DNA from 3 places in the Paenibacillus cucumis (ex Kampfer et al. 2016) genome. Region 2 is predicted to be linked to each of the others. Evidence: riboswitches for the same ligand, from Rfam matches in the RefSeq annotation. Region 2 holds a riboswitch; each other region holds the start of a gene.
The links. A riboswitch is a leader RNA that binds a small molecule or an ion and turns the genes downstream of it on or off. The one in region 2 is predicted to bind S-adenosylmethionine.
Positions count from the first base shown of each region.

Region 1: another riboswitch for S-adenosylmethionine. It lies ahead of metA (homoserine O-acetyltransferase MetA); the one in region 2 lies ahead of H7T88_RS19675 (methionine ABC transporter ATP-binding protein).
Region 3: another riboswitch for S-adenosylmethionine. It lies ahead of mmuP (S-methylmethionine permease); the one in region 2 lies ahead of H7T88_RS19675 (methionine ABC transporter ATP-binding protein).

Region 1 is NZ_JACLIC010000002.1:4,177-8,775, forward strand. It holds gene H7T88_RS00030 (ROK family protein) at 1-370, shown strand, start outside; gene H7T88_RS00035 (HRDC domain-containing protein) at 560-1,561, shown strand; gene corA (magnesium/cobalt transporter CorA) at 1,662-2,597, opposite strand; SAM riboswitch class I at 3,057-3,181, shown strand; gene metA (homoserine O-acetyltransferase MetA) at 3,308-4,225, shown strand; gene H7T88_RS00050 (aminotransferase class I/II-fold pyridoxal phosphate-dependent enzyme) at 4,250-4,599, shown strand, end outside.
Region 2 is NZ_JACLIC010000033.1:64,804-69,402, forward strand. It holds gene H7T88_RS19665 (MetQ/NlpA family ABC transporter substrate-binding protein) at 1-445, opposite strand, end outside; gene H7T88_RS19670 (methionine ABC transporter permease) at 486-1,145, opposite strand; gene H7T88_RS19675 (methionine ABC transporter ATP-binding protein) at 1,145-2,179, opposite strand; SAM riboswitch class I at 2,301-2,440, opposite strand; gene H7T88_RS19680 (Cthe_2314 family HEPN domain-containing protein) at 2,612-3,331, opposite strand; gene H7T88_RS19685 (COX15/CtaA family protein) at 3,596-4,534, opposite strand.
Region 3 is NZ_JACLIC010000006.1:61,492-66,090, forward strand. It holds gene H7T88_RS02880 (spore germination protein) at 1-179, shown strand, start outside; gene H7T88_RS02885 (GerAB/ArcD/ProY family transporter) at 265-1,365, shown strand; gene H7T88_RS02890 (Ger(x)C family spore germination protein) at 1,362-2,564, shown strand; SAM riboswitch class I at 2,702-2,803, shown strand; gene mmuP (S-methylmethionine permease) at 2,896-4,290, shown strand; gene mmuM (homocysteine S-methyltransferase) at 4,287-4,599, shown strand, end outside.

The DNA of each region.
Region 1 (4,599 bases), on a different contig from region 2:
CCCATACCATGGAGACTGTCTGGAAGGGCTTGCGGCGGGGCCGGCCCTGAACAAGCGCTGGGAACAACCTGCTTATGAATTGCCAGCAGATCACAAAGCCTGGGAGATTGAAGCGCATTATCTTGCACATGCTCTAATGAATTATGTGCTGATTCTTTCGCCTCAGAAAATAGTGATGGGCGGAGGCGTGATGAAGCAGGAGCACCTATTCCCGATGGTTCGTAGCAAACTACAGGAATTGCTCGCAGGTTATGTGCAGCATCCGTCACTTCATGCTGGAATTGATGCGTATGTTGTTCCACCAGGTCTGGGAGATAATGCTGGCTTGTGTGGTTCGCTGGCACTGGCGAAACTGGCCTTGTCAAAATAAACGCATTTAGGGATTGACGAAATTTACCAGTATGGTATGATGTGAGCAACAGCATAGTACGGTTAATGAGGAAGCACCTCTCTTGCAGCGATTTGCGGGAGAGGTGCTTTTTTGTGTTGTCTGGAGACAGAGACAGAGAATACCTTCGTTAATCGAACAGGCTGTATCGTCCAAAGGAGGGAACTAGCAATGGAAGTCATTTTCATGAACAAATTATCCAGAGTGTTTGATCAGCATGAGCAGATTGCCCAGTTATGGATTGGCGAGGAGGAGAATACTTGGCACTTGGGATGGAGTCGTTATGAAGCAGGGGATCGGGAAGATACGATCTGGTATGAAGGCCATTCGTGGGAAGAGCTGATGCACATATATCGTCATCAACTTGCCATGCAGATGAGCGAAGGGTATCGTCCATTGATGCATGGGTTGTACAACGAAAATGAGGATCTGAAGCTACGTAGTTATGCAGGCCAGCGTCTGCATTGTTTTAGTGAATTATACGGAAATGAACAATTGTATGAGGATTTATGCACATGGCGCAGGCAAAAAGCGGCTTCGGATCGGAAGGCTCCTTATTTTGTAGCGACGAATCGTTTGTTGCGGCTGATCAGTGCGTTTGTTCCACATACGATGGATGAGCTGATGCAACTGCCGGGTGTTGGTGAGAGCAAAGCAGCAGAATATGGGCTGGAATGGCTTGAAATGATGAGTGGAATCGAACAATCGAGACCTTTTCCGTTAGACTGGGTGTACATCGTATTGCAAGAAGAAGAGTACGAAAGTTGGTTATATAAGCAGAAAGAGCAGAAGTACAAGCAGGAACTGGATAAATTCATTACGCGTAAGCACGTGCTGGAAGGCATGAAAGAGGGACAAACCTTAGAAGAGATCGTGAATCGATCTGGTCTAACCCGGCGTGAATTAATCGAACTGCTCGAAACATTGGATCTGGAAGGGTATGACACGGATTCATTGCTGGATGTAGAACTGGCTGTTATGCCTGAGACTGAACAAGAGGCGGTATGGAATGCATATGAGGAGTTAGGAGATACATTTCTGAAGCCTGTGTTACATAAAGTTTACGGAGGAGAGCGCCCTGAAGGAGGGAGCTTGGAGCAAGTTTATGAACGGTTACGGATGATACGCATCCGTTTTCGGAGACATACTGAAACAGAGCGTAATGTTGGTTAGCTAAAATACGCCGTGAGGCGGTGATATTAAAAAAGACGAAGTCGTCCCTGTGAAGGAGCGCTTCGTCTTATTCTTTAAATGGTATGATATAGCGGTCGTTTCAGATCCAGTCTTTTTTACGGAAAATAAAGAACATCGTCAGGCCGAGTGTAATCATCAGGCCGATAACAGCATAATACCCGTATTTCCAATGTAATTCAGGCATGTTGTCAAAGTTCATTCCATAAATACCGGTGATAACGGTCAGAGGCATGAACACGGTGGTGATGGCGGTAAACACACGCATGATCTCATTCGCGCGGTTAGCGATACTGGACTGGTAGGCTTCTCGCAAGTTGCCCATCAGATCGCGGTACGTTTCAAAGGTTTCCGATATTTTTACGGCGTTCTCGTAAATGTCGCTGAAATATTTTTGCAGCTGATCATCAATGAGACGCAGATCTTTTTTGTTGAGTGTATTGATGACCTCCTTTTGAGGTCCCAGTACTTTTTTCAGCCACAAAATCTCGCTTCGCAGACCGATAATCTCATTCAGATGTGACTTTTTGGTATGCATCAGAATGTCTTCCTCAAGTTTCTCAATTCGCGCTTCAATTCGATCACCAACGGTGAAGTAATTGTCCACAATCAAGTCAACAAGCAAGTAGAGAAGACGATCTGGACTGCTGATTTCCTGTTCCCAGAGAATCGGCTTCAATGTACGTAGTTCGCTGATCTTTTGTTTGGTAACCGTAATGATAAAATGTCTACCGAGAAAGAGATTGACTGCACGCAGGAAGATCTCTTCATCATCGAAACGAATGCTATTAATCACGATAAAATAATGGTTCTCATAAATCTCAATCTTCGGACGCTGTTCTTCATCACTCAAGCAATCTTCAACAGCCAGATCATGCATGGAGAACAGCGGCTGAAGTACAGCCAAATCGTCCACGTCCGCATCAATCCAGTAGAATCCTTCTGCTGGTGGAGTCAGCGCTTGCTGAATGTCATCCACCGGGATAAATACACCGTTGTTAACCAACCGGATTTTCATGTTATCTACTCCTTCTGCACCCGCCGTCTTGGCGGATTTTCATCGTTAATATGGGCGCAAAAGAACAGATCAGCCGGTCGGCAGCGGAGCCTGTTATCAGGACTGTACTGCGTCATCAATCTATAATCAAACGGAAGAAACGTCCCGCTGCCGACATGCTGATGTCAATTCTCTATGCAGTTGTTCGGAATTCGACTGCCAGTTGGGCCTCGGGTCGCCATCCATTTAATATGTCACCTCTCACATAAGGGCTTATAAACACTTGTCTAGTATACCGCTGGTCTAGGGTGCTTTCAAGCGCAAAAATGTGTCTATTTCACGCTCTGAGGCAGTGTATGACAACGGATGATGAACGGTTCCGAGTTTAGGTTCAAAACCAATCAACTGGTTCTTGACGTGAGGGCAGTAATGTTTTAAAGTAAAAGTTAATATATCTGAATTAAAATTGAATACAGCGAAATCTTATCAAGAGTAGGTGGAGGGACCAGCCCGATGAAACCCGGCAACCGGCGATATAACGCACGGTGCTAATTCTTGCAGCGACCAAGCATCCTTGTGATGCTGTTGTAACTGAGAGATGAGAGAGGCGCATATCTGTTTACATATGACCTTTCTCGGAATCCGAGAGAGGTCTTTGTCATATGCAGAGCTTCTCAGAGCGTGATTTTCGCACCAGATGCGACCCATGAAAAAGGAGGAGTCAACTCACTATGCCAATTAAAATTCCAGACACATTACCAGCCAAAGAAGTGCTTGAGAGCGAGAATATTTTCGTCATGGACGAATCATCCGCATACAAGCAGGATATTCGTCCGCTCCGGATCGCCATACTGAATCTGATGCCTACGAAGGAAACGACGGAAACGCAATTGCTTCGTCTGGTAGGTAATACACCGATTCAAGTGGATGTTGTGCTGGTACACCCCAAATCCCACACTTCCAAGAACACATCTCAAGAATACTTGGATCTGTTTTATAAAACATTTGATGAGATCCAGCATCGCCGTTTTGACGGGATGATCATTACCGGTGCACCGGTAGAGCAAATGGATTTTGAGGACGTGAATTATTGGGAAGAGATTCAGGAAATCTTTGAATGGACCAAAACGAATGTAACTTCGACGATGCATATATGTTGGGCTTCTCAAGCAGGTCTATACCACCATTTTGATGTACCCAAAGTTCCGCTGGATGAAAAGTGTTTTGGCGTATTCCCGCATACGATCAACAAACCTCATGTTCCGATACTGCGTGGATTTGATGAAGTGTTCAACGTTCCACACTCCCGTCACACGGAGGTAAGACGTGAGGATATTGAGAAAAATGATAAACTCGAAATTTTGGCAGAGTCCGAAGAAGCAGGAGTATTCCTGGTTGCCACCAAGGACGGTAAGCAAATTTTTGCCACAGGACATGCCGAGTATGATCCGTTTTCATTGAAATGGGAATATGACCGTGATGTTGCCAAGGGATTGGACATCGCGCTGCCGAAGTACTACTATCCAAAGGACGATCCTTCTCGGATACCTCCGGCTACATGGCGTGCACACGCTAACTTATTATTCTCTAACTGGCTCAATTACTATGTGTATCAGGAAACCCCTTACGATATTGGCCCACAAATCTAATCAAGATTACAGGAGGATGCAGTAATGGAAGATAACAAGTTGAAAATTGAAAGCCGTTTAGCTCAAATTGGGTCCATCAATGAACCCGTAACAGGTGCTGTTAACTTTCCGATCTATCAATCCACTGCGTTTCGTCACCCGAAGCTGGGACAAAGCACGGGGTTTGATTACATCCGTACAACAAACCCAACGCGCAAAGTGTTAGAGGAAGCAGCAGCGGCTCTGGAGTCCGGTGATGCAGGTTTTGCTTGTAGCTCGGGCATGGCAGCACTGCAAACGATCTTTGCGATGTTCGGCCAAGGGGATCACCTGATCGTTTCTCTTGACCTGTATGGCGGTACATATCGCCTGTTGGAACGGATTTTATCCCGGTT
Region 2 (4,599 bases):
TCGATGGGTCGTTTGGAATAGCCACTTTAGCGCCATCTTTCAGTTCATCCAGGGATTTAATCTTTTTGGAGTAACCACCGAAAGGCTCAACATGGACTGGAGTCACAGCAACAAGGTTGAATCCGCGCTCTTTGTTCTCTGTATCAAGGTAAGGCTGATGCTGGAAAAAGTTTGCGTCCAGTTTCTTATCTGCCAGCTGTTGGTTAGGTTGCACATAGTCGTTAAACGTCACCACTTGTAAACGAATGCCTTGTGCTTCAAGTTCAGGTTTGATGCTTTCCAGAATTTCAGCATGTGGTGTAGGCGAAGCACCGACTTTCAATTCAACGGTACGCGGAGCACCTGCTGCGTTATCCGCACCACTGTCGGATTTCTTGTTGTTGCCGCAAGCTGCGAGCACGGCAATCATCATCAAGCTGAGTAAAATAATAGACCATTTTTTCATCTGTAAAACCCCTTCGCATTTTTATTTTTCAATCTATCTGTTATTTCCGGGTGAAATAAATGACCAGACGATCGCCAATCATCTGTAAGAGCTGAACCAGTATAATCATGGATACAACAGAAATAATCATGATCTCATTCTGATATCGATAGTATCCATAGTTAATGGCCAGTGTACCCAGACCTCCACCGCCGACCATACCCGCCATGGCCGTATAGGACACCAACGTAACGATGGTAATTGTAATTCCGGCAAGCAAGCCAGGTAAAGCCTCAGGTAACAACACCCGTCTGACGATCTGAGCTGTAGATGCCCCCATTGCCTGAGCTGCTTCAATGACACCGCGGTCCACTTCACGTAAAGTATTCTCCACCAGACGTGCAAAATACGGAGCAGCCGAGATAACCAGCGGTGGAATGACACCAAGCACACCTGTAGCGGTGCCCACCAGCGTACGCGTAAACGGAATAAGAGCAACAATTAATATGATGAAAGGTACCGAACGTAAAATATTAACAATAACAGATAATATGATGTAGGTTAGCTTTGAACTAGGTGAAGCCGAACGGCCTGTCATAAACAGAATGACACCAAGGGGCAAACCCAAGAGAACAGTAAACAAACCGGATACAGCAAGAATCTGCAATGTTTCAATGGAGGCCGTACCGACCTCTTCCCAGCGTACTTTGGAAAAATCCATTATCGGAGCACCTCCACATCAAGTCCTTCTGCGGTTAGTTCAGACAAGGTCTGTTCAATCGCAGCGGAGTCACCTTCAAAACGTACCGTCAGTTGACCGTAAGGAACCTGCTTGATTGTAGAGATTGTACCTTGCAGAATAGCGAAATCCACACCTGTTTTACGAACTGTTCTCGACAGAATCGCCTCATAGGTTTTATCTCCAAGAAATGAAACCTTCACTAACTTGGAAGAAACACCTGCTGGCAACTCCGTCCCTGCATTTGCCATAACCGTTTCCTCCAGTGCCAGTCCACCTTCGCTGTCACGTGAGACAAAATCCCGCGTGATCGCATGTTGCGGTTTCAGGAACACTTCCGTCACTGGGCCTTGCTCCACGATGCCACCTTGATGGATAACGGCTACCCGGTCGCAAATGTTCTGGATGACATGCATCTCGTGTGTAATCAGCACAATGGTCAGATTATACTTTTCATTAATATCCAGCAATAACTTCAGAATCGAATTTGTTGTTTGCGGATCAAGTGCCGAAGTTGCCTCATCACAAAGAAGTACACTCGGGTCACTTGCCAGAGCTCTCGCTATCCCTACCCGTTGCTTCTGTCCGCCAGACAGCTGTGCCGGATATTTGCTGCTATGCTGCTCCAGACCAACCAGAGCGAGCATTTCCTTCACCTTGCGATCAATCGCATCCTTAGGTGTGTTGACCAGTTTTAAAGGGAAAGCCACATTGTCGTATACCGTTGCGGAAGACAGCAGATTAAAATGCTGAAAGATCATACCAATCTTGCGTCTTTGCTGCTGTAGTTCACTTTTGCTAAGCTCAGTCAGGTTAATACCATCGACCCAAACCTCACCTTCTGTCGGGCGCTCAAGTAAATTGATACATCGGATCAATGTGCTTTTCCCTGCACCTGAGTGACCAATAACTCCAAAAATCTCACCCTTCTGAATCTTCAGATCAAGGTGTGACAACGCCGTCGTTGTTTTGGCACGTCTGCCATATGTTTTGGTTAATCCAACCAATTCAATCACTAATACTGCTCCTTCCCCATCACCTACATATATCTTTACCCGAAGGAAGGGAAAACTCCCCGTTCTACGCAAAAAAAGAGCCCTTTGCAGATACAAAGATGGCTCTTCACGTGAAATGACCTTCTCATCTGCCAAAATCATGTGCAACATGATTCTGTAGGAATTAGCACCTAACATCAACAAGGATAACCATTCATGTCATCATCGTTGATCGGTTGCCGGGCTTCATCGGGCCTGTCCCTCCGCCACTCTCGATAAGAGAAATATAAAGTTGTAGGATTATATAGTTTCATGTAGTTCGTCAAGTATAATGACCGAACTGCATCAAATGCTGTATTGAAGACACGATTCCATGTAAGATTCGATCTGGAACTCAGTATAATCAAAGTATTCCGATTTGTCAAATGGTATTATTTAAAATCATTGCTATACCTAATGTTTCAAAATCTGTTTACGCCAGATTCGATTGATGTATCGATAGGCCATATTCAGTGTTTCACAGACCATATCTACACCTTGCTGCATCTCGAGAAGATGCTGATCCAGATCCTCCAGCTTCACTTTGCCACGCAACGTCTGATGTAACTGCCACAAATCATCCTGCATTTCCGAATTCATGTAATGAATCTCCATATTACGTCGCTTTCGCAATCTGCTCATCGGTTCTCGGTACGCTTCCTTAATCTTAATTAATTGCTGCGCCAACTCATGATGATCCCGATAATATTCGAATTGCCTCAGAACGGTATAATAGGAGAAATGCACTTTGGTTTTGGATGTATTTAGTTGGAAAACTTCATTCAAGACCGTACCCAATTTGTCCAGAATCGCGAAGCACCGAATAAAGGCATCTTTATAAAAATAAACGTACCGGGCATACTCAGATTTCTCAGCAGAACTCATATCGCGCGTTGAACCTGCAACTACTTTTTTACGAAAATGTGCGGCGGCAAAATAACTCTGCTCCAGTTCATCCAACGAAGAGATTAGTCCCTGTGTCCATACATACAGCTTCCGATAATCATGGTTCGGATCATGATCCACATACATCTGTTTTTCAAAAGACTCCAGTGTAAACGCCATGGTATCCATGGCTTGTTTCAGTTTCCCTTGATTCACTCGTGGCTTTTCTCCCAGTAACGTACGTAGCATAGAAGACCTCCTCTTTCCACTGATGATGCAAAATATATATGTTTTCACAGCTGTTGAACAGCTGAAGATGAATTAAAGCGCTATGTGACGTTCGGTTAATCGTTACAACTTGATTTAGGTTGCCCTGCTACCTCCGACATCAAACAAAAGTCCACCTCTCCAATGATCTACATCACCGGATGGTGGACTTTCCAACATGGCCCAGCGCAGCTTCAGGACAATGTAATAAACTCACTTTTTTTAAACACTAAATTCATAAGCTGTTTAGAAACGGTTCACCGGGCGGTGCAGCTTGTACACAAGGAAGCTCATATAGGTCAAGATACCGAACAGTATAGCGATATCCAGCATATGTGCCAGCGCCACAAACATGTAAACTTCCGGGCGATTAATCGTCCACATCATGAACATACCGATAACCACTTGCAACAGAATTAAAACGACGGATAACACACCGAGTGTCCGCAATTCACGGTTGTCCGGGTGTTTACGGTAAGCAAAATGTCCTAGGATCGCGATTACGATCACGAGTGACACAGCTGCCAGACGATGGGCAAAGGCCACAGCTACCCCGCCAGAAAGTTCAGGCACAATCTGCCCATTACATAGCGGGAATCCGGAACACCCGCCAGCCGAATTCGTATGGCTTACAAATGCGCCTGTGTACACGACCAGGTACGTATAGATGGTTGAAAACCAGACCAGGTTACGAAATCCCTTACTAACGCGCGGATACTGGTTCAGACGTTCCAAACCGCCATATCTCGCCTCTTGCCTAATCCCGAGAGCCATCATCAATGAACTGGCAAAAGCAATGAGTGCGAACCCAAAGTGTAGAGCCATGACCGCGGAAGATTGCGAGAACACAACGGCGAAAGCGCCCATGATTCCCTGAATAATCACAAATAAAAGGGTTAGAAACGAGAACAATTGCAAATCACGACGCTGTTTGCCAAAGCGTAAGAAGGCAACAAAAGATGCGATGGACAGTAGTCCTGCCAGTGCGCTGACAGCACGGTGGGAATATTCAATCAGAGAGGCAACAGTATGTGCTGGTACAAGCTTACCGTTACATAAAGGCCACTGTGTTCCGCAGCCAAGGCCCGATTCGGTTTTCGTCACGATCCCGCCGCCAAAGGTAGCCAGGAACATAACGAGACAGGTCAATACGGTTAACCATTTAAACAATGTTAAGTGCTTCAATTTTTTCTCACCCGCTGTTGGTTTAAGATGGCGAAGAAGTTTCTTCGCTTGATAATCAATGCCGA
Region 3 (4,599 bases), on a different contig from region 2:
TCTTCTTGCTGATGTGCACACATCTGGCTCGACTATCCAGCTTCGGAGTGCCTTACATCGCGCCAGCGGTTCCGTATCATTTGAGTGATTGGAAGGATTTTGTCATCCGCGCTCCGCTTAACATGATGAGAAGACGCCCTGCCATGATGAATCCGACCGATGATGATCGGAAGAAATAATGAAGTTTGAAGTGGATTTTCGTGCAAAGCAGTTCTGTGCAGTCCAGTTTCGTACAATCCACAGATGGTCTGGAGGTGCTAAGAAGTGAATGACTCCCAAGTAAAAATAAGCACGACACAAGCCGTGGTCATTATCGTCAATTATATGCTTGGTGCAGGCATATTGACACTGCCTAGGACAACCAGCAAAGCTGTCGGAACACCTGACGTATGGATTTCTATCCTCCTCTCCGGGCTGATTATCACGGGTGTGGGAATCATTCTGGTGACCTTATGCCGACGTTTCCCGGAAAAGACCGTTTTCCAATTCACTCGGGAAATTACGGGGCGCCCGATTGCTTACATACTGGGCTTTGCGAACATTCTTTATTTTATGGTGATTGCCGCCTTCGAAATTCGGGTGATGGCTGACGTTACCGGAATGTATCTGCTCGAACGTACCCCTACTTGGGCCATTGTGATGGTGTTTATGTGGATTGGAATCTATCTGATCTCTGGCGGACTTCCAGTCATCGTGCGTGTGTTTGAGATCATTTTGCCGATTACCTTGGTCATATTTGTGATGGAAATTTTGCTTAGTAATCAGTTGTTCGAGATCGGTAATCTCAGACCTGTACTTGGAGAGGGCATCATGCCTGTTGTTAAAGGGTTGAAACCTTCCTTGCTCTCATATACAGGTTATGAAGTGATGCTGGTCATTACGGCATATATGCAAAATCCGAAGAAAAGCAATAAGGCCATGACTTGGGGGCTGGGCATATCTACATCGATTTATTTGATCACGGTCGTTATGGTCGTTGGCAGTTTATCGCTCGATGGAATTAAAACGAGAACCTGGCCAACGCTGGATCTGGTTCGAAGTTTTGAGATTCAGGGTTTGATCTTTGAGCGCTTCGAATCATTATTGCTGGTCATCTGGATTTTGCAGATTTTTTCTACATTTGCCATCACCCATTATTGCGCTTCTGTGGGGATTCGTGATCTGTTTAAAGCTAAAAAGATGCGGACCATTATGTACTGTCTTCTACCGTTTATCTATTTGGCAGCCATGGTTCCCAAAAATGTATATGAAACATTTGCACTAGGTGACATGCTGGGCAATGCATCTGTCGTTTTGTTTGCCATCATGCCTTTGGTATTGTTACTGCTGAGCATTATTCGAAAAAAGGGAGGTAAGCATGCATGATTCCAATCCGGTGGATGCGTATCATCTCTGCGTTACTGATTCTCGGTCTGATCTCCGGGTGCTGGAGCAGCCGGGAAATTGAGGATTTGAGCCTGTATGTTGGTCTCGGCATTGATGTTGGCAAGGAAACCGAGTTTGAGAAAAAAATAGCAGCCCAGGGAGGGGGCTATCCCAAAGAAGATAATGTCACCGCAACCGTTCAGATTGCTCCAGGGAAATCGAGTGGTCAGCAGAGCGATGAGGGAGGGTCACCTTCTTCTGGAAAATCATCCTACTCCAATGAACAACTTACCGGGGATTCGTTGCTTCAAATATTTCGTCAGTTTTCCTTACGCCGAGATCGTCCGCTCATTGGACATCATCTGAAAGTTATCGTGATTTCCAAAGATATTGCTAAAAAGTATGGACTACAACAGTTGCTTGATTTTGTGCTGCGGGATAACGATATTCGCCCCAATTGCCTTGTGCTGATTAGCCATCACCGTGCGCTGGATGTACTCACTTCGAGAGATCCTTCCCGGATTCCAGCCTTTTATCTTACGGGTATCACAAATAATTCGTACATCTCCAATAAGATACTGGAGCCGGTTTCGCTAGCCAAACTGGATGCGGAGATGCAGTCTGGATCCAGCTTTTTGCTTCAAAATGTGTTGAATGCAGATGGCGAGGATAAATTTTCAGGAGGCAGCATCTTTAAAGCGAAGACAACGAAATATATCGGGGAGCTTAGCCAAACCGACCTGGAAGCATTATCTTGGATTAAGCCCAAGGAAAAGGCGGGCGGGGTCATTAAAACATACAGTAAAGAAGGCTTCACTGTCCTCTATGAAATTAAGAAAAAGACCACAAAAATCATTCCGAAGGTAGTTCGAGGGGACATCTCATTTCACGTCAAGGCAGAGTCCGAAGGCTGGCTAATGGAGGATTGGCGTTCCCCTGAAAAAGAAGAGAAGGGAGCCTATCTGAAGGAACTGGAGAAGGATTTTGCCAAAATCGTAGATCAACAGATCGATCAAATGCTCTATAAACTCCAGCATACGTATAAAGCTGACGTTGCCGGTTTTCGGGACAGCATTCGCATCCATTATCCAAAAACGTGGAAAAAGGTAAAAGATAACTGGGATGAAGTGTTTGCGACAGTACCTATTACCTATGAGATTAAAACGAGTATTATAAATCCGGGTTCCTCTACAGAGTAGCTCTATACTCCCGTTCGCAAAAACTTTATGTGTTAATTTCAGCACAAGAATATGGAAAGCTCTGCTTGGGTCGGTTATCGTGTTTATTTAAATGTTGACACATCAGGCAGCAGTCGATATAGTTATACAAAATCATTTTCTTATCCAGAGAGGTGGAGGGACTGGCCCTTAGAAACCTCAGCAACAGATCTGAAGGATACTGTGCTAATTCCAGCGGGTGAAAGCCTGATAGATAGGAGCGTTTGTTTTTATTTGTCAGTTACGGCGCACTCTTCAGGAAAGAGTGGGTCTTTTTTGTTTGTTCTGGATGAAGAAGCAGGGAGCAGGTTATATGGAGAATAGTAACGATAAAGGCCAATTTCAGCGAAAAATGCAAACGAGGCATGTAGTTATGCTCTCTCTTGGTGGCGTCATAGGAACAGGACTGTTCCTTAGCTCAGGGTATACCATTCAACAAGCCGGACCGCTCGGTACGATTTTGTCCTATTTGATCGGTGCTTTGGTGGTGTACCTGGTGATGCTCTGTCTTGGCGAACTGTCTGTGCATATGCCGGAGACGGGTGCATTCCATAGTTATGCGGCTAAATACATTGGACCAGCGACAGGATACACGGTGGCCTGGCTGTACTGGCTTACTTGGACCGTAGCGCTCGGATCAGAATTTACAGCCGCAGGACTGCTTATGCAACGCTGGTTTCCGTCTGTGAACGTCTGGATCTGGAGTGCGTTGTTTGCCGTGATGATCTTCCTGTTTAATGCGTTCACGGTAAAACTTTTTGCCGAATCAGAATTTTGGTTCTCCTTGGTGAAAGTGATGACGATTGTCATCTTTATTATTCTTGGTGGTGCTGCCATGTTTGGTATTATTCCGATGGCAAATGCTGAACCGGCTCCGTTCTTTTCCAACATTACAGCGTCTGGGTGGTTCCCATACGGGGCAACTGCGATTCTGATGACGATGCTGGCGGTCAATTTTGCCTTTTCGGGTACGGAACTGATTGGTATTGCCGCAGGCGAAACGGAAAATCCGGAAAAAACCATTCCGAAGGCCATTCACACCACGCTGTGGCGTTTGATTATTTTCTTTATTGGCACGATCGTTATTCTGTCTGCTTTGTTGCCGATGTCAGATGCGAGCGTGCTGGAGAGTCCGTTCGTTGCTGTCATGGAGCGGATCGGTGTTCCATATGCCGCCGACATCATGAACTTTGTTATTTTAACGGCGATTCTATCGGCAGCGAATTCGGGGTTATATGCTTCATCACGGATGCTCTGGTCATTGGCGGATAAAAAGACGATCTCTCCATGGTTTGCGCGCCTGACGAAACGCGGAGTACCTTTCAATGCGCTTGTGCTCAGCATGGCTGGTGGAGCACTGGCTTTATTGTCCAGCATCATTGCACCCGGGACGGTCTATATTACACTTGTATCCATCTCGGGTCTTGCTGTGGTAGTTGTCTGGATGAGCATCAGCGTGTCTCAATACATGTTCCGTAGACAGTATCTGCGGGAAGGACATGACGTGAAAGACCTGGTTTACCGAACGCCGCTGTATCCATTTGTGCCTATCGTTTCATTTGTATTGTGCCTCGCATCCTGCATAGGTATCGCTTTTGACCCAACACAGCGGATTGCTTTATACTGTGGTATTCCATTCATTATTTTGTGTTATATCGTGTATTATTGGACGGATCGTACGAAGAAGAAAAGAGGGCTGACTTCATGACTCAACGTGAGCAAACGAATGATATAAATGTGGTTCAACGTATTCTGGACGAGTATCGAATTATGATTCTGGATGGAGCACTGGCGACGGAACTGGAACAGCATGGCTGTGATCTGGATGACCCGCTCTGGTCTGCACGTGTGTTGCTGGAGAACCCGGATGTTATCGTGAACGTGCATGCTGATTATTTCCGAGCAGGGGCAGATTGTGCAATAACCTCCAGTTATCAGGCAACAGTGGAGGGCTTCCGCAAGCGTGGCATTGGAGAAGAGGCTGCCCTGGATCTGATTCGCAAAACAGTAGAGCTGG